Regions from separate parts of the Halomonas sp. FeN2 genome, predicted to be linked through region 2. Evidence: predicted binding sites of a transcription regulator. Region 2 holds the regulator's gene; each other region holds the start of a gene.
What was found. Region 2 encodes PhoB, which activates phosphate uptake and scavenging genes when phosphate is short. Its sites were predicted from a motif close to TGTCATANNNNTGTCANA; they were not measured.
Positions count from the first base shown of each region.

Region 1: a site for PhoB is predicted at 2,127-2,144, ahead of KF947_RS02430 (inorganic diphosphatase). Genes of this name have one in related genera too.
Region 3: a site for PhoB is predicted at 4,411-4,428, ahead of KF947_RS03760 (DUF6482 family protein). Genes of this name have one in related genera too.
Region 4: a site for PhoB is predicted at 4,248-4,265, ahead of KF947_RS04255 (glycerophosphodiester phosphodiesterase). Genes of this name have one in related genera too.

Region 1 covers NZ_CP074200.1:501,863-509,934, forward strand. The annotation lists gene KF947_RS02420 (aldo/keto reductase) at 1-247, shown strand, start outside; gene KF947_RS02425 (carbohydrate kinase family protein) at 314-1,276, shown strand; gene KF947_RS02430 (inorganic diphosphatase) at 1,379-2,086, opposite strand; gene KF947_RS02435 (FadR/GntR family transcriptional regulator) at 2,366-3,085, shown strand; gene dgoD (galactonate dehydratase) at 3,129-4,277, shown strand; gene KF947_RS02445 (2-dehydro-3-deoxygalactonokinase) at 4,296-5,264, shown strand; gene KF947_RS02450 (2-dehydro-3-deoxy-6-phosphogalactonate aldolase) at 5,272-5,892, shown strand; gene KF947_RS02455 (SMP-30/gluconolactonase/LRE family protein) at 5,920-6,804, shown strand; gene KF947_RS02460 (solute:sodium symporter family transporter) at 7,162-8,072, opposite strand, start outside.
Region 2 covers NZ_CP074200.1:2,421,946-2,430,017, reverse strand. The annotation lists gene KF947_RS11140 (chorismate--pyruvate lyase family protein) at 1-319, shown strand, start outside; gene ubiA (4-hydroxybenzoate octaprenyltransferase) at 355-1,245, shown strand; gene phoB (phosphate regulon transcriptional regulator PhoB) at 1,357-2,046, shown strand; gene phoR (phosphate regulon sensor histidine kinase PhoR) at 2,049-3,335, shown strand; gene KF947_RS11120 (hypothetical protein) at 3,644-3,955, shown strand; gene KF947_RS11115 (hypothetical protein) at 4,590-4,892, shown strand; gene KF947_RS11110 (hypothetical protein) at 5,450-5,779, shown strand; gene KF947_RS11105 (copper chaperone PCu(A)C) at 5,871-6,365, opposite strand; gene cysZ (sulfate transporter CysZ) at 6,465-7,208, opposite strand; gene phoU (phosphate signaling complex protein PhoU) at 7,287-8,012, opposite strand; gene pstB (phosphate ABC transporter ATP-binding protein PstB) at 8,044-8,072, opposite strand, start outside.
Region 3 covers NZ_CP074200.1:796,547-804,618, forward strand. The annotation lists gene KF947_RS03740 (putative monovalent cation/H+ antiporter subunit A) at 1-557, opposite strand, end outside; gene hemH (ferrochelatase) at 788-1,879, opposite strand; gene KF947_RS03750 (cryptochrome/photolyase family protein) at 2,010-3,599, shown strand; gene KF947_RS03755 (thiol-disulfide oxidoreductase DCC family protein) at 3,596-3,994, shown strand; gene KF947_RS03760 (DUF6482 family protein) at 4,010-4,312, opposite strand; gene KF947_RS03765 (hypothetical protein) at 4,510-4,803, opposite strand; gene dnaB (replicative DNA helicase) at 4,911-6,299, opposite strand; gene rplI (50S ribosomal protein L9) at 6,556-7,002, opposite strand; gene KF947_RS03780 (hypothetical protein) at 7,018-7,869, opposite strand; gene rpsR (30S ribosomal protein S18) at 7,882-8,072, opposite strand, start outside.
Region 4 covers NZ_CP074200.1:896,769-904,840, reverse strand. The annotation lists gene KF947_RS04275 (EAL domain-containing protein) at 1-263, opposite strand, end outside; gene KF947_RS04270 (hypothetical protein) at 298-1,518, opposite strand; gene KF947_RS04265 (hypothetical protein) at 1,487-1,960, opposite strand; gene KF947_RS04260 (dihydrodipicolinate synthase family protein) at 2,312-3,205, shown strand; gene KF947_RS04255 (glycerophosphodiester phosphodiesterase) at 3,263-4,198, opposite strand; gene KF947_RS04250 (adenylate kinase) at 4,348-4,890, opposite strand; gene KF947_RS04245 (PQQ-dependent sugar dehydrogenase) at 5,001-5,261, shown strand; gene KF947_RS04240 (VIT family protein) at 5,319-6,008, shown strand; gene KF947_RS04235 (SDR family oxidoreductase) at 6,101-6,730, shown strand; gene KF947_RS04230 (aldo/keto reductase) at 6,746-7,729, opposite strand; gene KF947_RS04225 (LysR family transcriptional regulator) at 7,802-8,072, shown strand, end outside.

The DNA.
Region 1 (8,072 bases), 1.9 Mb from region 2:
CCTGGCAGGCGGGCAACTGATGCAAGGCGCCGTTGGCGAATGTTTGGCGAAGTGGGCGACAGAGCTTGATAGCTCCCCCAGCGCTTTAGCGCTGGCATGGCTGCGTAGTCTTCCCAACTCGCCAGTACCGGTGGTTGGCAGCGTTAAACCTGAGCGAATCAACGATATGCTCAAAGGCCCTGCCACGCTACCCCGGGAAGCCTGGTATGAATTGCTGGAAGCCGCCCGCGGCCACTGCGTGGCATAAGGCTATTTTGTATAAAACGACGCGTTACAAAACAACTATTACGTTAATTACACTAAGGAGCCAATGATGACGCCAGTTATCGCGTTTGGGGAAGCGCTGGTTGATATGCTCTCCAGCCGTTTAGGGGCGGGGACCGATACCCAGGAAACCTTTACACCCTACGCCGGTGGTGCTCCCGCTAACGTGGCGGTCGCCTGCGCCCGCTTGGGCGTTCCTAGCCAATTTTTAGGCATGGTGGGCGACGATACGTTCGGGCATTTTTTAGTGCGTGAACTCAAAAGCCACGGTGTAGACATCAGCGGCGTGGTATTTACCCAAGAAGCCCGCACGGCGCTGGCGTTCGTTTCCCGGGATGACGTAGGCGAACGCACTTTTGATTTCTATCGCCCGCCCGCTGCTGACCTGCTTTATCGCCTTGAGCATTTACCCCATGGCGTCTTCGAGAACCCTGCCATTCTGCACTTGTGCAGTAACAGCCTGACCGACCCAGAGATCGCCGACGTTACCCTGGCGATGGCCACTATGGCTAAGCGCGCAGGCTGCCTGGTCAGCGTGGATGCCAACCTACGCCACAACCTGTGGCCCGGCGGCGAAGCCGATGCCAGCTTAGTCACACAGCTGCTAGACGGCGCTGAGCTGCTCAAGCTCTCCCAGGAAGAACTCGACTACTTGCGCGCCGATCATCCTGCAGAATCGTGGCTATCAGAGCGGCTAGCGGCAGGGGTAAAAGTTATTTTGATTACTGACGGCCCCAATGATGTCGTAATCAAAGGCGTCGGTATTGACCAGCGCATTGCGCCACCCAAAGTGGAAGCGGTAGATACCACCGCTGGGGGCGACGCCTTTATTGGCGGGCTGTTGGCAGAGCTCTCGGCCCACGGCATCGATGAAAACTGGCAGAACGATGCTGATTTTCTCCACCGCGCGGTGGATACCGCCTGCCGATGTGGTGCCCATGCGGTCACACGGCCAGGCGCTTACGCCTCCCTCCCCACCCATGCGGATATCGAGGCGCTTCGAAATAGTTAATGGCGATCCAGTTCGGTGACCGCCTGGGCGGTCACCGATGCTAGTGAGGCAGTAGCAACGATAAGCTGAGAGCTCCAACTCCCAATGACTGGGATTTGGTCGTTATTGCATGGCTGCGAAGTTTTCAGCAGCAGCTTCTAGCACTGCCCTTGCCGCTTCCGCATCTTCAAACCCTAGCCCTTCCATACCACCGTCAGGCCCTTTGTAATTGGCAAACCACAGATCAATGATCTGACTTACAGCTGGGAACTCGTTATCCAGCTGCGTCATGCTTTCAATATGCGCAAAAGGTGAATCCTGGGTGAGAACGGCAATGAGCTTGTCGTCTTGCTCTCCATCATCGAGCATTTTCAGAACACCAATAACGTTCACATCGACAATTTCACCTCGTGGAACGGCTTGGCCCAGCACAATCACATCCAGTGGGTCACCATCGCCGCCCAACTCCTTTGGCAAAGCAGTGCCTGGAATAGCACCATAATTACCGGGGTAGCCCAGGTAATTCACAACGCGCGGTTCACCGTCTTTATATTCCCAATAAACCGCTTTGGGATCATCTTTACTGACTTCCCATTTCGCCGATGTGCCCGTGGGTATTTCAACGATGGCTCTTACCGAACCATCAGCATTGATGGCATCCATGGACATCAAATCGTCTTCACCCACGATAGTGAACTCATCCGTTGCGTTCATGTTTTGGGTAATGGGCGTGGTGTCAGAAAACGCCAATCCACCTAGCGTCTCAGCCTGAGCAGAGGACGCTAAAGCCGTGATACACGCTACACTCGTGAGTAATAATTTTTTCCGCATGATGCTCTCCGTTGGTTATTCAAATACGTTACCGAGGAGAAATGACGGGGTAATGACAATCTCAAGTTGTTGTTTTTTACTATTCAAAATTGAATGCGAAACCACGGCACTGCTGTGGCTGACTAACCACTATTGGCCCACTTCTGTTGCAAACAGATGTGGGCTTTTTTGATTGGAGAAGTCGTCATCGGTCCTTTAGAGACGCCCATGGCATGACTTGTTTAAATGTCAGACATTTACTAGACTAAGGTTAATCCAATAAAAAACAAGAGATCACCGATGACGCTGGACGCTCTACCGCCCCACAAGGGTGGCGCTGAACAGTTAGCCCGTTTACTCGCCCAGGCACTGCTGGCAGGCCATTGGCAGCCCGGCGATGTTTTCCCTCGCGAGCTGGATCTCGGCAAACACTTTGCCGTTAGTCGTAACCAAGTGCGTAACGCACTCACCAGCCTCACCGCTGCGGGACTATTAGAGCGAACCGCGGGCCGAGGCACGCTGGTCCGCGAGATGGGCGACTGGCATCTACTCGACCCACTGATGAGCGAATGGATGACTGGCCTGGTCAACCTTGACCCACAGTTGGTAAGGGCCATTTACGCCTTTCGCTTTTCTGCTGAACCGGTGGTCGCAGGGCTCGCTGCACGGGCAGCCCAGGCTGAAGACATAGAGCGTCTGGAAAGTGCCTTTGCCGGTATGGAGAGCAGTGCAGGCAGCGTTGAAGCGCGTGCTGAGCATGCCGAGTACGACGTCGCCTTTCACGACGCCACCTACCGGGCCAGCCACAATTTAGTCTGGCGGCAAATGGGGCATTTATTGCGCCCTTCGATCATGGCACTGATACATCGCTCGCAACACCACACGGACACCCTGGAGGACAGTCTTACGCGCCACCGCCAGGTACTTGACGCTATCCGCAGCCGCGATGCCAGCGCCGCAGAAACCGCCGCGAGAGAAGTACTCAGCCGCACGGCCATCGACCTTGGCATCGTCAGTTAACAGTTACTCAATGAATATTTCCTATTCAGAAGGATGACCGAACATGAAAATTACCAAACTCAAGACCTGGCAAGTTCCCCCGCGCTGGCTGTTTCTCAAAATCGAAACCGACGAAGGCTGCTACGGCTGGGGTGAACCGGTAATTGAAGGCCGCGCCGCCACCGTTGAAGCCGCCGTGCACGAGCTTTCCGACTACTTGATCGGCCAGGATCCACACCGCATCGAGCATCTTTGGAACATCATGTATCGCGCCGGCTTTTATCGTGGTGGCCCTATTCTGATGAGTGCGATTGCCGGTATTGACCAGGCGTTGTGGGATCTTAAAGGTCGCGATCTGGGTGTGCCCGTTCATCAGTTGTTGGGCGGTGCCGTGCGCGACAAAATGCGCATGTACGCCTGGACCGGTGGTGACCGCCCAAGCGACGTGGGCGCTGGCGCTAAAGCGTTGGTCGAAAAAGGCTTCACGGCCTTTAAAATGAACGGAACCCCCGAAATGCAAATCGTCGACTCCCACCGCAAGGTCGATGAAGCCGTCGCCCGGGTGGCAGAAGCCCGCAACGCCGTTGGGCCAGATGTCGGTATCGGCATCGACTTTCATGGCCGCGTGCACCGCCCTATGGCCAAAGCGCTGCTGCGCGAGCTGGAACCCTTTCACCCCATGTTTGTGGAAGAGCCGGTCGCCCCGGAACATCTGCCCTGCTTGAAAGATATTGCCGGTGGTTTAGGCTACCCATTGGCAACTGGCGAGCGGCTGCATACCCGTTTCCAGTTCCGCGATTTGCTGGCCGACGGCATGATCGACATTATTCAACCGGATATTTCCCACTGCGGCGGCATTAGCGAAGGCCTCAAAATCGCCGCCCTGGCTTCCGCTTACGACGTCGCCTTAGCGCCCCACTGCCCGCTCGGCCCGTTAACCCTGGCCGCCTCTTTACAGCTCGATGCGGTCAGCCACAACGCCTTTATCCAAGAGCAGAGCATGGGCATCCACTACAACCAGGGCAACGACGTCCTTGATTACTTGGTCGATAAATCCGCCCTCGCCATTGAAGACGGCTTCTGCGCCATTCCCCAGGGCCCAGGCCTTGGTGTCGAGATCAACGAAGAATTCGTTGAAGAGCGCGCCAAAGTGGGCCACCGTTGGCGCAACCCGGTTTGGACTCACGAAGACGGCTCTATTGCGGAGTGGTAAGACATGGGATCAACCGTGATGAGTGAAACACCCGATATTGCAGACCAATTAACCTGGATTGCCGTTGACTGGGGCTCTAGCAATCTGCGTGCCTGGGGGCTGGATCAACACGACCAAGTGATTGCCCAAGCCAGTAGCGACAAGGGCATGCTGTCGCTAAAGGCCGATGAGTACGAAGCCGAGCTGCTACAACTGGTGGTCGATTGGCTACCCGCCACCGGCACGACTAAGGTAATGGTGTGCGGCATGGCAGGCGCCCGTCAGGGCTGGTTGGAAGCCGCCTATTTGCCGATCCCCACGCGGCTTGACCAGCTTAGCCAAGGCGCAGTAACGCCAACGCTTACAGGCGACCAGCTGCGTGTTTATCTGCTGCCCGGATTAAGTCAAACCCGCAGTGCTGCAACCCACTTTGATGTGATGCGTGGCGAAGAGACCCAGTTAGCAGGCCTCGTCACTGACACACCTGACTTTACGGGCCTCGCCTGTTTGCCGGGTACCCACGCCAAATGGGCCACTCTTGAAGCGGGTGCTGTGAGTGGATTTTCGACCTACTTAACCGGCGAGCTTTACCAGTTATTGGCCAACCAATCGGTCTTGCGCCACTCAATCGGCAACGATGAGCTTCAAGACCCCGCTTGCCGTGAGGCGTTTATTTCGGCAGTTAGCGAGATCTACGCGGCACCCGAAACCTTTAGTAGCCGACTGTTCGGCCTGCGCGCGCAAGATTTACTCGATGGTCGGCTACCGGCGGGCGAAACGCGTGGAGCCGTACTGGCGGCCAGACTCTCCGGACTCGCCATTGGCCTTGAGCTTGCTGGCGCCTGCCGTGAGTGCCCCACAGATGAGCCGATCATGCTGATTGGCAACCAAGCCCTGAGCCAGCGCTATACGCTGGCGCTCAATACGATCGGCTATCAGACGCAGCATGTGGATGGCGACACCGCCGTCTTAGCAGGCCTGCGCCTCGCCCATCACGCGTTAAAATAATTTAAGCATGGAGAAATTGGCTATGTCGCTGCCACTGATTGGTATTTTACGCGGTGTAACGCCTGATGAGGCCGTGGATGTTGCGGAAGCGGTGCTGGCCGCAGGTATCACCCAAATTGAAGTACCGCTTAACTCACCCAACCCGCTGGAGAGCATTCGCCGCTTGGTAGACGCATTTGGCGAGCGCGCGGTCATTGGTGCAGGCACGGTACTCACCCCTGCTCAGGTGCGTGAAGTTCACGCTGCTGGGGGGCGCTTAATCGTTTCTCCCAACTGTCGGCCAGCGGTGATTGAAGAAACGCATAAGCTCGGCATGGCGAGTTGGCCGGGCATTGTGACGCCTTCAGAAGCCTTCGATGCGCTGGATGCAGGCGCCACCGGACTTAAACTCTTCCCCGCGGTGCAGGTAGGATTAGAAGGTATGAAAGCAGTACGCGCCGTGCTTCCGGCAGGGACGCTTTTGTATGCCGTCGGCGGCGCTGGAGTCGATAACTTCGCCGAATGGCGCGCAGCGGGTGTCGATGGTGCAGGCCTGGGCAGCGCGCTATACAAACCCGGCCAAAGCGCTTCCCAGGTAGGTCAACAGGCTCAAGCCCTCGTCGATGCCTGGTTGGCAGGAGAACAATAAGGAGATCCAATAACAATGAATACCGATATGAGTGTTTCAACGTGGCAGGCTGAGTTAGCGGTCGATTGCCGCTGCACCTTGGGTGAAGGCCCGCAGTGGGACGCCAAAAATCAGCGCCTTTATTGGTGCGACATTCTTGGAAAGCAGTTGCACTGGCTCTCCCCCGCCACCGGGGAAAGCAGCCACTATCAGCTTGATCATCGGGTGTCTCTGGCAGCGCCCCTAGCTGAGGGTGGCCTGCTGTTGGTGGGCGAAGACCGTTTAAGCCGCTTCGACCCCAGCAGCGGCAGTATCGAAAAGTGGTGTGATTTCGAAGCCGATAATCCCATCACCCGCAGCAATGACGCCCGCATTGATCGCCATGGCAGCCTGTGGCTCTCCAGCATGGGTAAAAGCGCTGAAAGAAGCGCTGGAAGCCTTTATCGCCTGCATCGCGGCGAGCTCTCGCGGCTGCGTTCAGGCCTAACGATTCCCAATGCCATCTGCTTCTCCGCAGATGGTGAGTTCGCGTGGTTTACCGATACCGTGACGGGTGTAGTGATGCGCTGGGAACTGGATAGCGACGGCTGGCCGCAAGGCGAGCCGCAGCCTTGGGCGGACTTTTTCTCCAGCCAAGGCAACCCCGATGGTGCAGTGATGGATAGCGAAGGCTGCCTATGGCTAGCGCTGTGGGGGGCTGGGCAGGTCGTTCGCCTGGATCCTAACGGTGAAATAGTAGGCCGCGTCGAGCTACCGGTCAGCCAACCCTCCTGCCCGGTATTTGCAGGCCCTGATCTAAAAACGCTGTATATCACCACGGCGCAAGAGGGATTCAGTGCTGAGCAGTTGGCCCAAGAGCCAACAGCGGGCTCGCTGTATGTGGTCGAAACCGGTATCAAAGGGCTCGCCGAGCCCCCGCTGCGCCTCGTATAACGCCCTCAATTATAGGTTATCAGTCGTTTCATGTGGATTTAATATTCGTTAGCTCTTTTGTGCCTCACGTTTCAGGATGAAACTACTAAGCTATCTATATTTTGTGGGAGGGAGCTTCAGCTCGCGAATATTTGGGCTCCTAGCATAATGAAACCAAGGGGGTGCCTGCGGCACCCTTCGCGCGCTGAAGCGCCCTCCCACGAGAGCTACCATCAGGCTGGCAGAGTTAATTCTATACTGAATGACGAAGAGACCAATTATAACGCTCTAGTAATGCGAAAGGCCCCGCTAGTATAAGCTAGCGGGGCCTTTCTATTTGTTATTACGGCTTCAACTATCTGCGACTAAGGCTTTCATTCAACCCGCAAAGCTTATATACATAACGATGACTAACACGACCAAAACGATACCGGCGGGCACTGCGCCTTTCCAGGGTGTTAGATCCACATCGCCGCTGTGCTGCTGAATCCAATCCGTTTCCCTTGGGCGCACCTTGCCGATAATCAGCATCACCGCCACCAGCAATACAAAGACCAGCGCAACAAAGTGGAACTCGTGCATGATCTGCGGCAACAGCGTAAACGGTGGCACAAAGTAACCGGCGGCAATCAATAAGCAGCCGCCCACCAAGGCAATTTTGGCTGCCATCGGCGGAACACGTTTGGTTAGCAGTCCGACCAGCACGACGGCAAGAATCGGAATAAAGTAGATCGCGTTCATCTTCTGCAGGTAACCAAACAGGCTCTCCTGGCCTGCCAGCAGTGGCGCAATAATCATGGTAATGATGGCCATGATCCAGCCAAACACCTTGCCCGATTTAACCACCTGCTCTTCCGTAGCCTCTTTGTTCAACACCCCTTTATAGATGCCCAGGCTGAAAATCGTGGTGGTACTGTTAAGTGCGGAGTTAAACGACGATAAAATCGCGCCTACCATGACGGCAGCGAAAAACCCGGTTAGATACGGCGGCAGTACGTTAAAGACCAAATGACCGTAGGCTTCATCAGCACGCACGCCCTGATCGGCATAAAGGTGATAAGCAATGATGCCCGGCAGCACTAGGTACAGCGGCCCCAGCAGCTTGAAGAGACCGGTCAGCAGCACGCCCTTCTGACCTTCGGCGAGGTTTTTGGCTGCAAAGGTACGCTGAATAATCTGCTGGTTGGTGCTCCAGTAGAACAGGTTTATCAGGAAAACGCCGGTAAACAGGGTAAAGAACGGCACCTGCTGTTCAGCACCGCCAATCGAATTAAGCTTATCCGGGTCAG
Region 2 (8,072 bases):
GCGGGAAGTGGCGCTGTGCTTGGATGAAACGCCGTGGGTGGTGGCTCGCTCGGTCGCCCCCCTCACGCAGCTAAAGGGCCAGCGTTTGGAGAGTTTGGGTGAGCGCTCGCTAGGCAGTTGGCTATTTCGACAGCCAGGTTTAGTTCGCGGGCCTTTGGAAGCGACGAAGCAACCCCCGGATTTTATTAGCGTGAATGGTATCGATGGGAGTTGTGCCTGGGGAAGGCGCTCCGTCTTTTATCACGGCGGCCTGTCGTTATTAGTGCAAGAGTATTTTTTGGGTGCGATGGCAGATGATCTTGGCCTGCCTTCGCGCTAGGCTAGCGCCTGCATCTTATTCTTCGTGAGGTAAGCATGGATCGTTCACTGTTGCGGCCGAAGGGATGGGCTCGCGTGACAGACTTTTTACAGCTGATGCGCTTGAATCGGCCGATAGGCACATGGCTTTTGATGTGGCCGACGCTATGGGCCCTTTGGGTGGCTGCGGAAGGTGTACCAGGGCGAAATGTGCTGGTGATTTTTGTGGCCGGCGTTTATGTGATGCGCGCCGCGGGCTGCGTAGTCAATGACTATGCGGATCGCCACTTCGATGGGCATGTGAAACGCACAAAACATCGTCCGCTAGCGACAGGCCGTATCAGCGAAACCGAAGCCCAACTGCTGTTTATTGCGCTGGTGGCCGCTGCGTTTATTCTGGTATTACTGACCAACTGGTTTACGGTACTGCTCTCGCTGGGCGGGGTGCTGCTGGCGATTATTTATCCGTTTATGAAGCGCTATACCCACTTTCCTCAGGTGGTGCTGGGTGCGGCGTTTTCCTGGGCAATTCCGATGGCGTTTGGCGCCATACTTGGCCACGTGCCGCTGGAAGCATGGCTGCTATTCTGCGCGAATGTGTGCTGGACAGTAGCCTACGATACCCAGTACGCCATGGTTGATCGCGACGATGATTTAAAAATTGGCATTAAATCAACGGCCGTGCTGTTTGGAAATGCGGATCGCTTGATCATTGGCTTACTCCAGCTAGCTACCCTGGGGCTTCTGGCATGGGTAGGTTGGCGGGTTGGTTTAGGTGGCTTCTTCTGGTTAGGGCTCGCGGCAATGGCGGCGACTTTTCTGCATCAGCAGCGCTTAATTCGCGACCAGGAGCGGGATGCCTGCTTCCAGGCGTTTCTTAACAATCATTGGTCGGGCCTGCTGATTTTTGCCGGTATTGCGCTTAGCTGGTGGCCTGTGGCTGGTTAATCGCGGCGGTTGTCATGTAACTGTCATCAAGTCATGGTGTTATCGTCACTGACATGTCATTGAACTGTTTATCTTTGAGCAAGTTTTCTTTGGACACCGTGAGGCTCTGGTATGACCGCCAAGACCGTTCTGATTGTCGATGATGAATCATCGATTCGCGAGATGATCGCGGTAGCGCTGGAAATGGCTGACTATCGCGTGCTCGAAGCGGATAATGCCCAGGATGCTCATGCCATGGTGGTCGACCACCAGCCCGATCTACTACTGCTGGACTGGATGATGCCCGGTACTAGTGGTATTGAGCTGGCAAGACGCCTAAAGCGTGAAGAAGCTACCGCCGAAATCCCGATTATTATGCTCACCGCGAAAGGCGAAGAGGATAATAAAATTCAAGGGCTTGAAGCCGGTGCAGATGACTATATCACCAAGCCTTTTTCACCTCGGGAATTGGTGGCACGGCTAAAAGCGGTGCTGCGCCGTGCGACGCCACGTGGCGTTGAAGATCCCATTGAGATTAACGGCCTGCTGCTTGATCCGGTTAGCCACCGGGTCAGCGCTCACGGCAAAGCGCTGGAAATGGGCCCTACCGAGTACCGGCTGCTACAGTTTTTTATGACCCACCAAGAGCGCGCTTACACACGCAGCCAGCTGCTTGACCAAGTGTGGGGGGGGAATGTGTATGTCGAAGAGCGCACAGTTGATGTGCATATTCGCCGTTTGCGTAAAGCCCTGGGCGAGGTGCATCAAAACCTGATTCAAACGGTTCGGGGTACCGGTTACCGTTTCTCTGCACGGGTGTAAATGTGCGTTTATGGAGTCGTGAGCTGTGGCGAATAGCGTGGCTGGCCACGCTGGGCACCTGCTTAGGCTGGCTGTTGGGTTCGGCCGGGCTGGGGCTCGCGGCAGGGCTTGCGCTATGCCTGTTTTACCACCTACGACAGTTGCGCGAGCTTTACCTGTGGCTCACGCTTAACCCTCACGATGAACCCCCTGCCGCCAGTGGAATGTGGGGCGAGCTATTCGATCGTTTATACCGCTATCAAAAAAGCCAGCGCATTACCCAAAGCCGTCTGCGCGCTACTCTGGCGCGTATTCAAGAGTCGTCTGAAGCGATGCGTGACAGCGTGGTTATGCTTGACCGCCACGGCGACCTGGAGTGGTGGAACAGTGCTGCTACCGCCATGCTGGGGCTACAAACGGCCCATGATCGTGGTCAACACATTACTAACCTGCTGCGCGACCCAAGCTTTATCAGCTACTTTAATGCGCGTAATTACAGTGAGCCGTTAACGCTCACTTCGCCGATTGATGAACGGCGAATCCTGCAATATCAAATTACTCTCTATGGTGACGACGAACGCTTGGTGATGGCGCGCGATATCACCCGCTTGCATCGCCTAGAGCAGATGCGGCGCGACTTTGTCGCCAACGTCTCCCACGAGCTGCGCACCCCTCTGACCGTTCTATCAGGTTATTTGGAAACCTACAGTGATATCGCCGATCAGCTTCCGCCGCGATTGGGTCGCAGTGTCCAGCAAATGCAGGAGCAGACCCAGCGGATGCAGAATCTGGTCAACGATTTATTGCTGCTCTCGCGTTTGGAGATTGACCAAGGTGGGCAAGATCATCATCCGCTGTCACTTGAGCCTTTACTGCAAAGCGTGTGTGCTGACGCACTAGCCTTATCGCATCAACGCCATACCATCACCGTCGCACTTGAGAGCGATGCGCGGCTGCTAGGCAGTGAGCAGGAAATTCGTAGCGCCGTCTCTAACCTTGCCTTTAATGCGGTTCGCTACACACCAGCAGGCAGCCAAATCACCCTGCGCTGGAAAGCTAGCGCTACTGGCGGTGGCTGTATTGATGTGGAAGATAACGGAGAGGGGATTGATCCTGTGCATATTCCCCGCTTAACCGAACGCTTTTACCGAGTCGATAAGGGGCGCAGTACTGCAACGGGCGGCACAGGTTTAGGCTTAGCCATCGTTAAGCACGTACTGTTGCGTCATGATGCGCAACTGCAAATTGAATCCCTCCCCGGTAAAGGGGCGTTGTTTCGCTGCGCCTTCCCCCCCTCGCGTCTTGTTTGATGTAGCCAAATGTCCCGCCGCACAATATTTGTAGAAGTGTGCAATATTGGCATGCAAGATTGGTAAAACCTTGCTCATGTGTCATTTCTACACAGTTTTTAGCGTCATATTTTAGCTGGGTAGATTTCTGAAAATGCTTTCAAGTTGAATTCAAGTTATTGATTTTTGATGTTTTTATTTTATTTTATGTTTTTTTGGCATACCGAATGCAGCAATAAAGTTAAGAAAGACGACCGCAGGAAATGCTGGCTACTGGTTAGCCCTTCTTTCTTGACTAAGCGGTAACAAACAGCGATCGGAGGTGGAATATGATGTCCAAGGAATTTCTCAAGAAAGCTGGCATTCTAGGTGTTTCTTTTGGTCTGATGGCAAGTCCATTAGCTTTTGCACAAACCGATGAAAATTCGGCGATTGACGAAAATCAGGGTATTACAGCTGATGAGCAGCCAATGGATCCACAAGGTGTAGGCAGCTCAAACAGCAGTGATACAGATATGACGAATGACTTAACCCATGACGAAGGCGATGACGTTAGCGACATGGATCCTCAATCAAGCAGCCACTCAGATGATGCTGAGTATGGCGAAGATGAGCTTGTTGAAGAAAATAGCGGTAGCTAATTATTGGTGATTTTTTAGATATCATTGAATGCTTTTTCATCGGATGAAGAAGCGATCAACAGGATGTTACACAGGCAAGGATGCTCTTAGATTCAAGGATGAATCAATAGGAAATCAAAACGTTAGTCAGGGGAAATTCCAAGGTTGGAGTCCCGCACAAGGAGTGGAAGCTAACGTTAGTCATTCCCTATAACCAATTCTGATATCGGGCTCCGCAAAGCGGGGCCTAATTTTTTGCTGCCTACTTTTTTCAATCTATATTTTTCCCTCCCCCTCTGCTTTGTACTTTTCTTGTTTTCTCCCTAAAAACTATACTGTTGCCTTTTGATACGAGGCGTATTTGCATGCGCTTTTAAGGCGGACGTTGAGTAGTGTGTCATAAAGGCACAGACAATTTTGCGCATGTGTCATTAGTGCACATGTAATTAGCGTGCTTTTGTTTGTAGCGGTGTATTATTGCGCACAATATATTTAAAATAAGTAGTTGATTTTATTGCTATTAATTGAATTAATATCGGTTTTGGCATTTTAAGTGCAAGATTAAGGTAGTGAAGCTAACCGCAGTGAGAACTGAGCCAGGGGCCTCTTCTTACTTCACTTCAGCGGTATCAAACAGTCGTCAGGAGTAAATATTATGTTTAACGTATTTGTAAAAAAAGCAGCCGTTGTGGGACTTTCATTTGGTCTACTGGCTAGCCCGTTGGCAATGGCACATATGTCCATTGAAGCTAACCAAGACTTTACCGTCGATGATCAGCCGATTCAGGCACAGTCACACCGTACCTCGGCCCAAGCTGAGTTTAGCCCATCTGATTTGATGTATGACGAAGGCGAGCGCCCTCTAGTTATCAAGGCAGAGTCACACCGCACCAGCGCTCAAGCAGAGTACACAGCAAAAGATTTAACGCATGATGAAGGTGATGGAAACGTTTGGTAACAAAAATTTGCAATTATGTAGAAATACATTACGATTAGCGTGTGAGCTAAACACGCGAAGGCGTGTCAAAACGGTACGGATGCAGATCGATTCAAGGAATGAATCAAGCGACAATCAAAGCGTTAGTCAGGGTTAAATTCCAAGGTTGGAGCAGTCCCGCAAAAGGAAAGGAAGCTAGCGTTAGTCATTGTCAAAGTATTGTGTCCTTAGGCCCTGCTAATGCGGGGTCTGATTTTTTGTGACGCCCAACACCTCTCTCAAACCATTGTCTTTTTCGTTTAAGGTGCTGCTTTCTAGCGGGGCCTAATTTCATTGCATCGCTATGCATACACCGCACCTCATGCAGTCTGCCGATGGGCGATGTCTTAAGTATCTGGTATGTATAGATAACATCCATATGAATAATGAATACATAATCCCTATGGTCATAAAAATCTATGCTATTGATTTTTATGCAATAAATTATTTTTATTTTTTGGCGCCTAATATGCAACGTAAAGCGTGATAGTCGTTCTAATCATCATCGAACGGAATCCATGAATAGTGAGGAGATCACCATGCTGTTAAAAGAAATGAGTCAAAAACTCGCCATAGTAGGTATTGCTTTTGGTCTGGTAGCGAGCCCCTTGGCGATGGCGCAATCATCTATTGAGCTAAATCAAGACCGTACCGCAGGTCAGGATGTCATCGACAAACCTGAGTCACATGCAGCTTCCAAACCATCTCATGTCTCTGCGAGTGACTTGAACCATGATGAAGGCGATAGCTTGGACTTTTCGCCCTCAAGTAGTCGTTTTTCTAGTGCTGAAAAAGGGGCGACCTCTCGCCGAGAGGGTTACACTCCTGGGGAACTCAACCGGGATGAAGGCGATAGCACCGACTGGTAAAAAATAGAATAAGTGTAACTGCTAATGTAATCATTGCTAGCAAAAACCCCGCCAAAGCGGGGTTTTTGCTATAAGTTAACTGCAGCCCACGTCAGTGGTGGTGGCCATCAGCAGCTTCGCTGCCTTCCTGGGCGCCCTGTATCCAAACCTCAATATCCACATCGCCTTGTTCTGCAAAGGTGAGCGTAAGAGGGAACCGCTCACCCTCCTTTAGCGGCTCGGTGAGGCCAATCAGCATTAAGTGAAAGCCGCCACCAGGGCGCATGGTATAAGTCTCACCTGCCTCGACACGAATCTCATCCACATGCCGCATCTGCATCATATCGCCGTCCATTCGCATATCGTGCAGCTCAACGTTGCTGCTCGCAGGGCTGCTCGCGCCAATAAGAGTAACGGACTCTGAAAGGGCGGTGATGTCGACGTAGGCGGCGCCGTTTGCCGCACCTGGTGGGGTAGGGGTGGCGAAGGGGTGCGCAACGCGCAGAGCCTCAGTTTTTACCTCGTGGGCTACGGCTATAGATGCCATCAAAATAGACATAGCGCTAACCAAGAGTACGCCCCCCAGCCAAGCCGTCGGTTTTAACATGCGGTGATTCCTTTGTTGTTAATTGAGCCCAGGATTGAACCTAGGAAAGACGAACAAAACATAAAGGTAGCAAAGTGGCGTAGCCTGGGTAATAAGCGCCTACTGCGGTGTGATGCCGCGTGTATCACCATGTACATTTCGGTAATGGTCATCCCAGAGTAGTACGGCACCCGCTACGGCGCCGGGAATCAGAAATAGATTGGCCAACGGAATCCAGGTGATTAGCGTGACTAGGCCTCCAAAACTGAGGCTTTGCCACCAGCGTTTAGAGAGCCGTTGACGCATATCAGCAAACGTCACCTTGTTGTTATCCATGGGGTAATCCAAATAAGTGATGGACATCACCCAGGCAGAAAACAGCGCCCAGAGTAGTGGGGCAACGATATTAACGCCTGGAATCCAGCTAATCACAAAGAGGCCAGCGGCACGCGGCAGAATATAGGCGAGCTTAACAAACTCGCGTCCCACAGCATCAACGGCTGTTTTAGTCAGATTTCGATCATCAATGGGCTCACGGCCAGTGACTTGAACTTCAACTTTGGCGGCCAAAAAGCCGTAAAAAGGGGCTGCAATCAAGCTGGTCACCAGCGTGAAGGTAAAAAACACGACTACCAACAGGCTAATTACGAAAAGCGGCCAGATAAGCCAGGATAGCCAATCAAGCCAGGCGGGTACCATGCTCATCCAATGGGCGAGCCAGCCATCAAAACGGTTGAGCACAAAGCTGAACATGCTCACGTAGACAATCAGGTTGACCAGAATCGGCAGAAAAATATAGCGGCGCATACCCGGCTGATACACACAGCGTGTACCTCGGCTCAGCGCAGTGACAGCATCCAGCATTTAGGTGAGCTCCTCGAGATTCAAACGACCAGGCCGCTTAGCAGCCTGGTCGTATTGCAGGAGGAAAGCCCCATCAGGTCAAGACTTTTTTAGCACCTTTGGATCCAGGTCGTCGGTGTCGCTATGACGAATATCCAGGCCTTTGACGAGATAAACCACGTACTCAGCAAGGTTGTCGGCGTGGTCGCCTACTCGCTCCAGCGCACGCAGTACCCACATGATGCTAAGCACGGATGTAATAGAGCGCGAATCTTCCATCATAAAGGTCATCAACGAACGCATAGCGCTGCTGTACTCGTCGTCAACCAGCTCGTCTTCGCGCACAACCTGCATTGCCAGGTCAGTATCAAAGCGGGCAAAGGCGGTGAGTGCGTCGCGGAGCATTTTGCGTACGTGCTCACTAATGTGACGCACCTCTACCAAGCCACGAATGGTGCTGGTGTTTTCACTTAGGAGCAGGGCGTTGCGGGCAATTTTGCTGGCTTCATCGCCAATGCGCTCTAAGTCTGAAGTGGCGCGGATGACGGCCAGCACCAGACGTAAATCGGACGCTGCCGGTTGACGACGCGCCAGTACGCGAGTGCATTCATCGTCGATTTGCAGCTGCAGATCGTTGACTTGGCGGTCATTGTCACGCACCTGCTCGGCTAACCGGGTGTCGCCTTCCAGTAGGGCAAAGACGGCGTCCTGCACTTGCTTTTCCACCAGACCGCCCATGGCCATCAGGTGGGTTTTCAGCTCTTCCAGCTCCTGGTTGAACTGGCGAGAGATATGCTGGCTGTGAGAGTCGCTAGTAATATCCATGGAGCACTCCTGACGGTTCAGTTGCTAGGGCCTAGGTGATGCGGCCGGTGATGTAGTTTT
Region 3 (8,072 bases), 1.6 Mb from region 2:
CAGCTACCGCTTGCAATCCCTAGCAGCACCAGCCCAGCCATTAACGCTAACCCGCCCGCCACGGTAACGAATAGGCCCTGCCGAGCTGATTTTCGCGCATTGATATCAGCGTGGTTAAAACCAATCAGCAAATAGGAGGTAATGCTGGTCAATTCCCAAAAAACAAATAGCGTTAATAAGCCGTCAGCTAATACCAGCCCCAGCATCGACACCATGAAAGCGACCAAGGCGATGTGAAATCGGGCAATATCAGGATGATCTTTAAGGTAGCCACCGGCATACACCAGCACACAGGCGCCCATAACGGTAATCAACAGCCCAAATAGCAGCGATAGGCCATCTAGCAAGAAGGTGAGGCTGATCCCCAGGGAAGGCACCCACTGCCACTCTAAAAGCAGGCTGCCGTTCTCAATGACCTCAGGCGCTTGCAGTGCCAGCCACGCCGCCAATCCGGCAGGAAATAGTGCCAGAACCAGGCTGGTACGCTGACCAAACCAGTGGTTTAACATTGGCGATAGCGCCGCCAGCACGAAACCCATTAACACGGCAAATTGTATCAAGCGAAACCCCCTGAAGAACGAAAGGCTCACCACCCAGACAGCCGCTAGCGGTTAGACACCTTGCTTTGCCAATGATATGCCAGCGTTGAATAATAGTGATTCTAAAGTTGTACACCATATAACAGGCAGTTTTGACTGACCAGTCAAACGCTTAAACGCAAACAGCCGCACAGCGATTAATTTCGCAGGGCGGCTGCTATTAGCTTTCAGTTATGACAACTAGCTAGCTAAACACTAGTGTTTGGGGCCGATAGCCATCCTGCTAGTTCATTATTGATGACGGCTAACAGTGCCTCAATATGGTCGTCGCGATCATTCAGGCAAGGGATATAGCTGAACGTTTCGCCGCCTGCTTCCATAAAGCTATCGCGGATCTCCTCTTCGATCTCTTCCAGGGTTTCAACACAGTCGGAAGAGAAAGCAGGCGACATAATCGCAATGTGCTTATGCCCCTGCTTGGCGAGTTCTGCCACATGCTTAACGGTTTGTGGGCCGACCCATTTTTCAGGGCCAAACTGCGACTGAAAAGCGGTATCCACTTCCTCTTTGCTAAAACCAAGCTTCTCGCGGAGCAGGCGCGTCGTTTTCTGGCACTGACAGTGGTAAGGATCACCCTCCATCAGGTAGCGCTCGGGAACGCCATGGTAGCTGGCAACCAGCTTGGTCGGCCGGGTCGAAAAACCGTCGTAGGCTTCTTGCACCGAGTTGGCCAACGCCTGAACGTAGGCGGGATGTTCAAAATAAGCGGGCACCGTACGTATATAAGGCTGCCACTTCATCTTCATCAGGGTGCGAAACGCCTGATCATTCGCCGTCGCCGTAGTGGGTGAACCGTACTGAGGGTAGAGCGGAAAAAACACGATTCGCTCGCAGCCCTTCTCCTTTAATCGCGTCAGCACGCTTTCCGTCGATGGGTTACCGTAGCGCATGCAGAAATCGACTTCGACATCATCACCGTAAAGCGCTTTTAAACGAGCGGTCATCTTCTCGGTCTGAGCACGCGTTGTCGTCAACAGCGGGCTTTCGTTTTTCTCGTTATTCCAGATTCCCCGGTAGGCCTTGCCCGATGAGAAGGGACGCTTGGTCAAAATAATCAGCTGTAGCAACGGTTGCCATTTCCAACCGGCATAGTCAACCACGCGCTTATCAGAAAGAAACTCATTGAGGTAACGACGCATTGACCAGTAGTCGGTGGCATCCGGGGTTCCCAGGTTTGCCAGCACAACACCCACCTTGGCGCGCGCTACCGGCGGATGCTCGCTGGGTGCATGAGCCAGGCGGCCCTCGCCCGGCTGATCCTTGACGACATTCTCGGTCATTACTCGTGCTCCTGAAAAATAACGATGGTACTCAGTACATCTATCAATTAATTAAATCTTATCACTTTTCGGCAAACTGGCGGTATAAAGTTATACTATCGGCATTATTTGTATAACTACAGGCCAACTTATGTCCAAGCCTTTGCTTTTGGTGCTCGGGGACCAGCTCTCGTTTTCACTCACAACGCTGCAAGACGCGCCCGCCAATGCCGTGGTTGCCCTATTTGAAGTTGGCGAAGAGGCGAGCTATGTGCCCCATCATATCCATAAAATTGGCCTCTTTTTGGCCGCCATGCGTCACTTTGCTCAAGCACTGCGCGAAAAGGGCTTTCAAGTACATTACAGCGCGTTGGATGATGCGGATAACTGCCACTCCCTTATTGAAGAAGCTGAACGTATCGCCCAACAATATGGCTGCGATGAGATACGCGTTGCCCGACCTGGCGAATGGCGGCTATGGGAGACGATGCAGCAGCGCGAAAACGCAACGATTCCGTGGCGACTTCTTGAGGATGAGCGCTTTTTCACTACACCCGATGACTTTAGCCAGTGGGCAAGTGGCCGCAAACAGCTGCGCCTTGAGTACTTTTACCGAGAACAGCGCAAACGTACCGGCTACTTAATGGAGGGCGACGAGCCCGTGGGCGGCAAATGGAATTTTGATCACGACAATCGCCAGCCTATCAAAGCCAAACTGGATTTCCCTGAGCTACCTCAACATCGTCAGGATGCGATCACCCAAGAAGCGCTAAACGATGCCAAGGGCCATTTTGGCGACCACATGGGGTCTCTGGATAATTTCAACCTGCCAGTCACTCGTCGACAAGCACTGGTGGATTTACACCATTTTTTAGACCATGGACTGGCTGATTTTGGCCACTATCAAGATGCAATCAGTGACTCTGCACCTTATTTGTATCACTCGCGCCTCTCAGCTGCGATGAACATCGGCCTGCTGTCACCCCATGAGGTCTGCGAAGCTGCCGAGCAGCGCTACTACGACGGCGACGTGCCGATCAACGCCGCGGAAGGGTTTATCCGTCAGATACTTGGCTGGCGCGAGTATGTGCGCGGGCTCTACTGGACGCAGATGCCCAACTACAAGGGTGCTAATCAGCTAGGTTTTGAGCGCGAACTGCCAGCGTTTTACTGGGACGCGGATACCGATATGCGATGCCTACAGCGTGCTATTCAGATGACCATCGACAATAGCTACGCCCACCATATTCAACGACTGATGGTCACAGGCAATTTCGCATTGCTGTGCGGGGTTAAACCTGAGGCGCTATGTGACTGGTACCTGGCGGTTTATGCCGATGCCAGTGAGTGGGTAGAGCTGCCTAATACGCTGGGGATGGTGCTCCATGCCGACGGCGGCTTAATGGGCTCGAAGCCCTACTGTGCGTCGGGCAAGTATATCGACAAAATGTCCGACCATTGTCAGCACTGCCGTTACTCACCCAAGCAGGTCACGGGGGCAAAAGCCTGCCCTTTTAACAGCCTTTACTGGCACTTTCTCGAAACCAACGTTGAGCACCTGAGCAAGAACCCTCGCATGAAGCTGATTTACGGCTCCCTCAACCGCATGGCCAATGAGAAGCGCGAGGCTATCCGCCAACAGGCTGAGCACTTTTTGGATCAATTGGAAGCATCGCCTGGCTACGGGCAGCCCTGCCACACAGCAGGTTATTCGGCTAATACCAAAAGGGAGTCACCATGAGCCGCTACACGCCACTACATGCTGCACCGCCAGTTACGCTATTTCACGATGGCCACTGCCCCTTTTGCCAACAGGAAGTCGCATGGCTGGAAAAGCATCGCCATCGGGAACACATCGCGCTGGTAGATATCCAGGCACGTGATTTTAACGCTCAGGCGTATGGGCAGGACTTTAACGCCATGATGGGCCAGTTGCACCTGCGTGATAGCCAAGGGAAATGGTATATCGGCATGGATGCCAGCCGTGCCCTCTATGCAGTGTTGGGCTATCGGCGGCTGGTGAAATTTTCATGTTTGCCGGGAGTACACGGCATAATGAATGCCGGTTACCGGTTTTTTGCCCGTCGCCGCATTCAGCTTGGGCAGTGGTGGGAAAAGCGTCAGACTAAACGTTAATGGGTGTGATCAGCGTTAAAAAACGAGCGGCATACGCGATGTGAGCGGCTCACTATAGTGCGCATCGCGGCCTATCACTTCATCGTGAGGCACATGCTGTACCAGGTAGGCGCGATGAATACCGGCGCGCTTGAGATCCATATAGGCATCGTCCAGCGAGCGAAACAGCATTGGCTTGGTACGCTGCGTCAGCATATGGCGCTCGCCTTCAACGTCTTCCAGCTCAATCTGATAAAAACGGCTGCCCGAATGGGTAATCACGCGAATTTCAAAATTGTCGTGATTGGCGACAAACTGCTTAAGATCCTTAAGCTCCATGGTTCCCTCCTATTATTTGGCTATTTCATACGTTATGTCAGACGGAATGTCATTAGGGCACAGCATGGCTGTACCCTGTGACATTTCTGTTGCCCCGTCATTGCAATGTAATGACAATAAGCAATAACTAGACATTAATAGCTAGGAGGCCAATAGTGCAAGAGAGTTCCTGACCGGAAGGTCAAGATATCAATTGATTATTGATATTCAGAGGGGTCGATGGCTTTACCAAGCGAATTGCGGTCAATCCAGTTACCGCCTTTAGTCTCTTTGTAACGGAACACGACCTTATCACCCACCGTCACAGGCAGCTCACCATCTTCAGTCTGGTAACTATACTTCTCGCCTGCGACCACTAAATGGTAGCGATAAAGATCCGGCATACCTAGCCACTCTTTAAAAGGGCCTTCGCGCTCTATCGCCTCTAGCTCACCGCGACCTTCTAACTTAGGAAGACGCTGCCGGTTACCGCGCCGAAATCCACCTGCCATTTGCTGCTCCCGTTTTTACATATCGTGGGTGAGGCATTATACGAACTCGCCCCCTATCCTCAAGCTACTTATCACTAGCCTGTCATCACAAACCAGTCATCATTTACTTAGTCGCCGAACGCTTGGCCGTAACTATCCGGGGCCAAATCCTCAAAGCGGGTATATTTGCCGATAAAGGCCATATGCACCGTGCCGATAGGGCCATTACGCTGCTTACCGATAATTAACTCAGCAATCCCCTGATTGTCGGGATTATCTGGATTATAGACCTCATCGCGATAAACGAAGGCAATGACGTCGGCATCCTGCTCGATCGCACCAGATTCCCTCAGATCCGACATCACCGGGCGTTTATTGGGGCGCTGCTCCAAGGAGCGGTTCAACTGAGAAAGGGCCACCACAGGGCAGTTAAACTCTTTCGCCAACCCCTTCAAGGAGCGCGAAATCTCGGAAATCTCACCGGTGCGGTTTTCGCTAAAACCAGGGATCTGCATCAACTGAAGATAATCGATCATGACCAGCGCAATATTGCCATGTTCACGCACCACACGGCGCAACCTTGAGCGCATCTCGTTAGGCGATAAGGCTGCGGTATCGTCGATAAACAGCTGTTTGTCTTTAAGCAGGTTGACCGCAGAAGTTAAACGCGGCCAATCCTCGTCTTCCAACTGCCCGGTACGCACACGGGTTTGATCGATTCGGCCCAGGGACGATAGCATCCTCAGCATGAGCGACTCTGCGGGCATCTCCATGGAGAACACCATGACTGGCTTGTCGCTTGAAATCACCGCATGTTCAACCAGGTTCATAGCAAAGGTCGTTTTACCCATCGAGGGTCGTCCGGCGATGACCACCATGTCGGATGGCTGTAACCCGGTGGTCATTTCATCCAGATCACGAAAACCGGTGGATAGCCCGGTCATTTCACCTTTCAGATTAAACAGCTCATCGATACGATCCACCGCCTTGGTCAATAGATCGCTCATGCCAATGGGGCCGCCCGTTTTGGGGCGCTCCTCGGCAATCTGAAACACTAACCGCTCGGCTTCGTTGAGCAGCTCATCAGCCGGGCGCCCTTGGGGAGTAAACGCACTATCAGCAATTTGATTAGCCGCCCGGATCAACTTGCGCAGCGTAGCCCGCTCACGCACGATATCTGCGTAGGCGCGAATATTACTGGCAGAGGGCGTATTACGGGCAAGTTCGGCTAGAAACGCCAAACCACCGACCGTATCCAAGTGATCACGCGCTTCCAGCGCTTCGGAAAGCGTCACCACATCCAGCGGCTGACCGGCTTCAGCCAGATGAATCATCACGTTGAACACCAAACGGTGCTCATAGCGGTAGAAATCATCAGCGACCAACCGCTCTGAAACGTTATCCCAGGCCTGGTTGTCTAGCATGAGCCCGCCTAGTACCGATTGCTCCGCCTCTAATGAATGCGGCGGCAGTTTTAACGCTGCCGTTTCTGTATCAGCAGAAGGCTGGTCCTGCATAGCGAGCTCCTTTAAACACTACTGCGTAGCCGGTGAAGATGCTTATCTTAGTCGCATACAGCGCGACTACCAACATGATCAAGGCGTTGTCTTAAAATACCCAGCGGGGATTCGCTAGATAGTTTTGGCAACGCCCAAAATAGCGAATAACCAGAAAAACAAAAGGCGCGGGAGAAACCCCGCGCCTTTTGAGGCAGCTGTATTAGCTGCAGTTAGTAACGACTTTACGTCGTCTCTAACTTAATTACTCGCTCAATTACTCTGCAACTACCACTACGCGTACAACGGCATCCACTTCAGCGTGCAAGTGAAGGGCGATGTCGTATTCGCCGGTTTGGCGAATCGGGCCATTCGGCATACGGACTTCGCTTTTGGCGACATCGATGCCAGCAGAGGAAATCGCGTCGGCCAGGTCACGCGGACCAATAGAACCAAACAGCTTGCCTTCATCGCCTGCTTTGGAAACCAAAGACAGCTCGATGTCGTTTAGCTGCTCAGCGCGCGCTTCGGCTTCTGCCTTACGCTCAGCGGCTTGCGCTTCTAGCTCAGCACGCTGTGCTTCAAACGCTTCGATGTTGTCTTTGGTGGCCGGTACGGCTAAGCCGTAAGGCACCAAGTAGTTACGACCATAACCAGGCTTCACGGTGACCTTGTCACCCAGGCCGCCCAGCTTACCAATGTTGTCGAGCAGAATGACTTCCATCTCGTAAACCTCTTGTCAGTTGCTGCGGGCAAGGCGTGCGCGAACGTTCGCGAATGTATCAATCAGCCCCAACAGCAGCACAATGAGAATCGTGGGCCAGGTCGTGATCAGTAGCACATAAAATGCTACCAGCCACAGCCCGTTCATCCCCTTTATTCCAATAAACCCGTGCACTAACGCAACGCCAGCTACCAACAGCGGAATCCAACCAAGCATCGCCAGCGCATGAGCGCCTAGCAGCATACCTATCACCCCAATGACGACCAGCACGGCCAGCTCTTTAGGGGTCAAGCGCAGTGCGTGAAACTCTTCGCGAAAGCCACCTGGGTTGTACAACCCAGCCTGCCAACTCCGCGCAAGTGCCAAGCACACTATGGCTGCCAACAGCACTACAAGCCCGGTTACGCCCCCCACCACCAGTGCAGCGATGGTTTGAGTGTCGTAGCCTTGATTGGCAAATTCCGTGAGCATGCGATCCACTTCTTCTGAACCTTCTCGCAACTGCTCAAGCATTAGCTCAGTACCACCTGGCGGACTGAAGATGCCGAGTTGAACCATGACAGCGGCGACCAATGTCCCCACAATCAAGGTTTCCCCCCAACGCATCCTCTCGCGCAGGATAACGGCCATCAGCGTAACCAGCAGTAAGCTAGCAAGCGGAATCACATCACCCTGAGCCCACCACCAACCGGCCGGTAGTGCTGCAGCGATGATGACCGGTAGCGCAGGGGCAAAACCTCTGCGCAACGTCATCAATGCGGCGATGGCTGCACCTAACCAGAACAGCCAAGGCACTAGCGTTGCTAAGGCCGCCCCGCCTGCAGCGTAAGGCGTGCCCCGCATTAGCCATCGGGCTAGTGCCAGCATCACGTTAAACGCTTACTGGTGGCTATCGGAGTAGGGCAGCAGTGCCAGATAACGCGAGCGCTTGATAGCGGTCGCCAACTGACGCTGATAGCGTGCTTTGGTGCCGGTAATACGGCTTGGAACGATCTTGCCGGTTTCGGTGATGTAAGCCTTCAGCGTGTCCAGATCTTTGTAATCGATCTGCTTGATGCCTTCAGCGGTGA
Region 4 (8,072 bases), 1.5 Mb from region 2:
GGCAGTCCAAGGCTCGCAGAAGCGGCAGTCAAACCGGCTAACTGGCGTAAATTTTCCGATGAACGGAGTAGTGCTAAACGGATTTCTCGCTGCTGGCGTTCATGGTGCTGAGTGCGACTTTCCTGAAACTGACGGGTTAAGTTGTCGTGACCTAACCAGGTAAAAAGTGTTACCAGCGCCAACAGCAGGAGGCTACTTAACGCGATGACCCGCCAGGTTAGGCTAAGACGCTGAGGCGTTCGAAAAAGGGTGGGTGTTTTCATCGCGGTAACGTCCTAGCCAGGATCGGGGGAAACGTCAGAAGCGCAGCGATAGCTGGAATAACCACATATTCCATCTTCGGCTGGTCGCTGAAGAGTCTGGATTATCCTGAATGGGCAGCCAACCAGTGCCGTCCACATGGTGGTATTCGCCTGCCAACATTACTTGAGGGTGCGGTGTCCACTGAAGACCAAATGTTAGATCCTCCGCAAATTGGGTGTGTGCAGGCCCCAGCCCCTTAGCTTCAAAGTCTTTCCCTGAAGGATCATTTCGATTACTGATTAAACTGTCATAGCGTATTAGCCACTGCCAATTGTCGTAAAAGCGTCGAGTGTATTGCAAGTACCAGCTTTCACCTGTTGTATTGAAATTTAAAGAAGTTGGGTTGAAGTTTTTGAATCCTGATCGCCGTAATGCATACTCAGCAGTTATACTCCAAAGCTCTTGATTGTATTGGAGTGAAAATATCCAGGGCGTAAAGTAAAAATCTCCATCGTTCACACCTTGGTAGTGTGACTCTATTCGAGACTTCACATTAGCGTTGCTTACAGCTGCAACAATACGTCCTCCATCATGCTCATAGCGAACCTGTGCAATGGTGGATTGCTGAGGATTGAAAGAGCCTGCAATACGCTGTAGTTGAAGCGTTTGACTTAAATCATCACCAGCCTGAGGCTCGCCTAGACCAAGCTGGCCCCTTACTACTCCGCTATCCAACCGCTCTTCCAAATATAACGTTAGCCCATCCCCTGTAAGAGCCAAAGAACGCGTTCGGTCAAAATAGATAGACTGTGGTAGCAATATACTCGGACGGGTAAATGCCACGTCGCGGGTTTGGTTGTAAAAGCCAAAAGGGTTTTTAATTCGGCCTAGCTGAATACCAAGGGTACGCTCTTGGTTTGAAATCATTTGGTAATCAACTAGACCGTAATCCAGCTTAGGTTCAGCATCGCTGCTATTGCCTCCAGCTCGACGACTTAGCACCTGGGCAGCAACAAGCACATCCTGATGGGGACGTAAGGAGACGTTGAGGCCGATTTCGGTGAATTCGAAACTGCCTTCATCTTGGCTACTTTGACCAAAAAAGTTGTTATCGTCAGTAATCACTAGCGCTTGGCTAAGAAAACCATGTACCTGCAGAGTATCAAGGGCATGTTCGTCGCTTTGTGCGTTAGCAGCTAATCCCATTGCAACGGTGCCTAGCAAAGCGGCAATGGTTCGGCATTCATTCCATCGAAATGACTTGGACTCTATCATCCAGATACTCCCTTTCAAGATAGCCAATAGCACCGGGTGTCGTGGCAATGCGTTCGTGCATTTCGGTTTGGTCACTTACACGGTCGGGGGCTTGCCCTGTACCTGAGAAGACCATGCGATCCCAGGCTAGCTGAAGCTGATGCGGGTAAACCGCCAATTGCTCTTTGGCAAAACGAGCATGCACGGGGTGGCTATTACTCAAGACGAAAACCCTGACAGCTTGGCCATCCGGCCATGTGCGTTGGCGCATCGCAAAAATTGCGCGGGTGGTATCCCGATTCAGCCAGCGGGTAGTAACATCAGGATGAGCCACTAAATAAAGTGGTGCTTCCCGAGCGATGGCATTCGTTGCTGCGAAAGAGAGTCCCACCAGCAAAACAAGGGTGGTCACTGCCAGTAAGGCCAATCGCAATGGAGAACCGCTTATAACCGGTGATGGCATTGGTGATGGCTTACTGGTTGATTGATGAACGCCAGGTTCACGCACGATGCAGTTCTGCTCTGCACATTAAATGTGTATGAATTGATGACGTGTTCTCCCTCGCAGCACTAACGGAACTGTTTTTATATTCAGCTCTAATGGTATGACTGAAAGATACGCATCCAAAAACGACTGTGCCGTATCGATACGGCACATACCCAAACACTACATCAATTCAAGAAAAATAACAGGAAGTTATGTCAACGAATAGCGAGGATAAGTTATGACTATTCCATTACCGTATCCTTGTACCTAACAGCTAATCGCCTGTGGGAGACTACGCCGCCATCTACCTTAAAAGGATCAACCTTCATGTTCACTGGCCTAAGTGCATTTCCGCTAACCCCTATGAACGAGCAGCGCATCATGGAGCATGAATTTGCCCGTTTAGTTGCTCATTTAGCTGAGGCAGGGGTGGGCTCCATTGGTGTGTTGGGCTCGACCGGTAGCTATGCCTATTTAAGCCGTGATGAGCGCGCCCGTGTTGTCCAGCTTAGCGTTGAAAATGCAGTTAGTACGCCTGTTATTGTAGGTATTGGTGCGCTACGTACTCGTGATGTGCTGACTAACGCAGAGCGCGCTCAGCAAGCAGGCGCCAGCGGGGTGTTGCTAGCGCCGGTCTCCTATCAAAAGCTTACCGATGATGAGGTTTTCGACCTCTACGCTACAGTCTGCCAATCACTGAGTGTGCCGCTCTGCGTGTACGATAACCCTGGCACTACCCATTTTGAATTTAGCGATGAGTTGCATGGGCGAATCGCCCAGTTGCCCCAGGTACGCTCTATCAAAATCCCGCCGGTGAACAACGATATTGAACCTGCAAAGGAGCGGGTGGCTGGGTTACGCAAGCTGATCCCCGCTGATGTCACTATTGGCATCAGCGGGGATGCGGTAGCAGCCACCGGCCTAAATGCGGGATGTGATGCCTGGTACTCCGTTATCGGCGGGTTATACCCTAGAGCAGCGCTGGCGATAACCCGAGCTGCTCAGGCGGGGGACGTTCAGCAGGCCAAGGCACTTTCAGACGCCCTTGAACCGCTGTGGGTACTCTACCGTGAATACGGCGGTAGCCTGCGAGTGGCGGCTACCATTGCAGAAGTCACCGGCAAGGTGAGTCAGCCCTGCTTGCCCCAGCCGCTTAAAACGCTGCAAGCGGGCGATCGTAAAAGAGTAGAGCAGGTACTGGAGCAGCTTGGGCTTGAGTAGAGTTTAGTAACAAAAACGCCCGGCCAAAGCCGGGCGTAATAAGCACTTCAACGATGGTTACTCAACGAGCTTAAGCAAGCGATCTGGGTAATTTGTGAACAGGCCGTTTGCGCCCATTTCCATCAAACGCTCCATCTCATCGGCTTCATTGACGGTGTAAACGTGTACCGGCAGGCCATTTTCATTTGCTTGACGAATAAAGTTGGCATCAATGACTTCTTGGCCTTCGTAGATATAGTTAGTACCGATTCCCGACGCGTATTCCGCTACCGCCTGGAAGTCTTCATCATTAATCTCTGCTGGGCCCGGTGTCACACCAGTCCACTCCACTAAACGCGATTCGTCCTCTTCACTGGGGTAGTACCAAACGAGCTGGATGAGCGGAATGTCGTCGTTTAGTTCCTGCACCTTTAATAGGCTTTCCTGCTCGAAAGACTGCACTAACACGCGGCCACTCTCGACCATGTCATGTTCTTCCAGCGTTTTTACCAGGGCTTCTTCCAAGCCTGGGTTTAGCTGCGGTGACTTGGTTTCAATGTAGTAGCGAGCATTGTGACCGAAACGCTCGAAAAGCTCATCCAGCGTGAGGATCTGTGCCCCTGCAAAGTCCGCGTCTGCTTTATCAGCATTGGCTTCATTGAACCAAGTGCCGGTATCCAGCGCTTTCAGCTCTTCCAAGGTGAAGTCATTAATCTTGCCTTCACCATTGCTGGTGCGATCAATGGCGTCATCATGGAACACCACGACTTCACCGTCGGCAGTGATTTGGGCGTCCAGCTCTAAGTAGTCGACATTCCACTCATGGGCCAATTCATAGGCCGCCATGGTGCTTTCCGGCGCGTGGCCGCTGGCCCCGCGGTGGGCGATCACTTGAAATGACTCAAGATCTTTTAGCTGCTGCTCCAGTGGCGACATATCTGCTAGCGCAGTCGTGGTGGCAGCACCAGCGAAAAGACCCAGTGACATTGCGGCGAATAACGGATGACGTTGCATGAAAGTTCCTTAATTGAATGTTCGTTCAATAAGCCTACATGCCCTGAAGCGTTAAAGCCAAATGACAGAAATTGTTCAGTGTTTCATCAAGGGCCGATTAGGGCAGCAATTAAGCAAATACGCAGCGGGGCTATATAGCCACCCAAGAGCTAGGCACTCACGTTGAGACTCTTCACCAAAACCTGTGTTTCTTTTATGGAAGTCAAACGTACAAACTGAATATGCGAATAGAGGGGGTTAATCATATCGGCAAAGTAGCGTTTCCGGTTTTGCCGCCACGTTTTCAGTGACCATAGTAGAACCGAGTCACGGCTTAGAAACGTTTTGCGGAAGCTCTCGCGATTACCTGTACCCGGCCAGAGTTCCTCTTGGCTGATGATGCGTTTAACGGCACGAGTGAGTGCTTGGCTAAATACTCGCCAAAAGGGGTAATCGACCCACACCACCATATCCACATCATGCCACTTAATATGCCGAGTGCGATCAAAATTACCATCCAGTATCCACTCTTGTGGTGAGACTGCTAAAGCCTCTTCCAGCTCGGTGAAGAACACATCGTCCGGCGCTCCTTGCCAGTTAGCGCGCCAGAATAATTGATCAAGCTGAACGCATGGGGCGTTCAAAGCGTCTGCGAGCTGCTTTGCAAGGGTGCTCTTGCCGCTGCCACTCGTGCCGACCACATTAATCTTCATGGGAGTTCTCTTTAGGTGGCGCGACATTTTAATGAGTGCTCAAAGGGGCATCAAGCGCACCATACGGTGTAAATGAGTACCTTGGCCATTTTTAGAATGGACGCCCTCTATTGCTCCCCTCACGGATAACGCTTTACAGCGGCGAGCTGTTCTCGCAGTGGCAGGGCGATATACTGATAGGAGCGCTGGTAAATAAAGAAGTGCGCCGGGTACGTTTATCAAACGATGGTAGCGAAGCCGACGATGTAGAAGGCCTGTTTGGTGAGCTAGATGAGCGTATAAGAGATGTGCGAGTAGGCCCAGAAGGCGAGGTGTATCTACTTACCGACAGCGCCGAGGGCAGGCTGCTTCGAGTGGTGCCAGCAGGATAGTCGATGACCCTAAGTGCTATTGTCGAGTTGGATACGCCATCTAGAAAGGAAAAGCCCATGATTCATACAGAGCATCACCGATCTCACCGTACCGGTTGGCTGCGAGCCGCAGTGATGGGCGCGAATGACGGTATAGTCTCGACCAGTAGTCTGATACTGGGCGTTGCCGCGGCTAATACCACTCAAGGCGATATTATGCTGGCAGGTATTGCAGGCTTGGTGGCTGGCGCTATGTCGATGGCCGCGGGGGAGTATGTCTCGGTAAGCTCGCAATCGGATACTGAAAATGCTGATCTCGACATCGAGCGCCAAGCATTGGCGGAGCACTATGAACTAGAGCAGGAAGAGCTCGCCGCTATCTATGAAACGCGCGGCTTGGCACCCGAATTGGCACGACAAGTCGCCGAACAATTAATGGCCAACGACGCCCTAGGCGCCCATGCGCGAGACGAGATTGGCATCACCGACCTCAGTCAAGCGCACCCCCTGCAAGCAGCCCTCTCTTCAGCCGCGACGTTCACCATCGGCGCTCTTTTGCCGCTACTGGTCGCTTGGTGGGCGCCTTCCGCGCTGCTTATTCCTCTGGTCGCGTTGTTCTCACTGCTCTTTTTGGCCTTGCTGGGCGCTATAGCTGCCCGAGTGGGTGGAGCACCCATCCTAAAAGCTGCGGCAAGAGTGATGTTTTGGGGCGCTCTTGCGATGGCCTTAACCTCCGCCATCGGGCATGTGTTTGGAGTGATAGCTTAAAGGCAAAATGGCTGTCAGTGCCTGCACCTGGGGTTGAATTTCGCCTAAGTGCCTGCACTGAGAGAGGTGTAAGCAATTCACAAGGAGTCGTTATGACAACGTTAGTGATTGGCGCGAATGGACAGATTGGCAAGCAGTTTTGCGAACTGGCCCAAAAAGCGGGCACGCCTATCAAGGCAATGATTCGCAGTGAAGAGCAGGCAGCCTGGTTCAAAGAGCACGGCATTGATACCGTGGTCGCCGATTTAGAAGGTGAGTTTGAGCAGGCCTTTGACGGCTGTGACCAAGTGGTCTTCACGGCGGGATCAGGCCCCCACACCGGGCCGGATAAAACCCTGATGATTGACCTTTTCGGTGCTATTCGTACCGCCGATATCGCCAAGCAAAAAGGCCTCTCCCGCTACATCATGATTAGCGCCATGCGTGCAGAACAGCCGCTAGAGGCGCCCGAGAAAATGCGCCCCTATATGGCCGCGAAATTTGCCGCTGATGCTCACCTTCGCAACAGCGGCGTTCCCTACGTCATTCTCAAGCCTGGTCGTTTGACCGACGAAGCTGCTAGTCATCAGTTTGCCGATTCATTTGACGAAGCCGGTGACAACCAAATCTCTCGGGCTAATGTCGCTCACGCTCTGCTCCACACAGTGCAGACGTCCAGTTTGACGAATCAGGAGTACCTACTATTGGACGGTAAGCGTTCCATTGGTGAGATTATTCAGTAGGCAAGTTGCCGACACTTACGCATTAACCCCCTTCATGCCTTCCGGCGTATAGCGCTCACCGGTTACCGGAAGGTTGGCGGTGACGGTTTCCAACTGCTCTTGCTCATCAGCAGTCAGGGAGATGGACGCCGCTGCCGCATTCTCTTCAAGGTAGCGCAGCCGCTTGGTGCCGGGAATCGGCACAATGTTATCGCCTTTGGATAGCAGCCAAGCTAACGATAGCTGCGCCGGAGTGCAGCCTTTGAGCGCTGCCACTTCGCCGATCACGTCAGCGATGCGGCGGTTGGCACCCATGGCTTGTTCAGAAAAACGTGGCAGGTTAGGACGAAAATCGTCTTCGCCGAAATCGTTGGTATCCTGAAATCTTCCTGTCAAAAAGCCCCGGCCTAGAGGTGAATAAGGCACAAAGCCGATGCCGAGTTCTTCGCAGGTAGGTAACACGGTTTGTTCAACGTCCCGCGTCCACAACGAATACTCGGTTTGCACGGCGGTAACCGGGTACACGGCATGAGCACGGCGGAGGGTATCAGCGCTGACTTCGCAGAGGCCAATGTGGGCAATTTTTCCCTCTTTAACCAGTTGTACCAAGCCCTCCATTGTTTCTTCAATAGGTGTGGCCGGGTTAACGCGGTGAACGTAGTAGAGATCGATTTGCTCGACACCCAGTCGCTTTAGTGATGCTTCGCAGGCTTGCCGAGCATAATGGGCGCTGCTATCCAGACTACGCTGATACTCGCCGGGGTTGCGCACAATGCCAAACTTGGTGGCGATACGTACGTTGGGCTTATGGCTGGCAAGAAAACGGCCAATCAGCTCCTCGTTATGGTGGGGCCCGTACATATCTGCCGTGTCAAAAAAGTCGATTCCCAGCTCCACCGCTTGGGCCAATACCCGCAGCGACTCGCTATCGTCTCGGGGGCCGTAAAACTCGCTCATTCCCATGCAGCCTAAGCCAATGGCGGAAACGGTTAGGTCGGTTCCCAGTGTGCGTGCTTGCATGATGTCTCTCCTGCGTTTCTGGTTCTTAAGTGCTTCTTGAATTGGGAAGAGATAGCGTGGCACTATCCATTAATGAAAAAAATTAACGAGTTCGATAAGCCGTTTTCCGGTTTTGAAAATCAGATGCCTCGCGGGTGGGTCTGGGATGACACACGCACCTTTCTGGCGGTGGCCCGCCATGGCACTTTGAGTGGCGCGGCAGCGGAACTCCATCAGGGGATCGCAACGCTCTCCCGGCGTATCGAGCGGCTCGAAAAAGCCTTAAAGCTTCCGTTGTTCGTTCGTCAGCAGTCGGGCTATCAGCTTACCGAGGAGGGGGCAGGGCTAATCGAAAAAGCCGAGG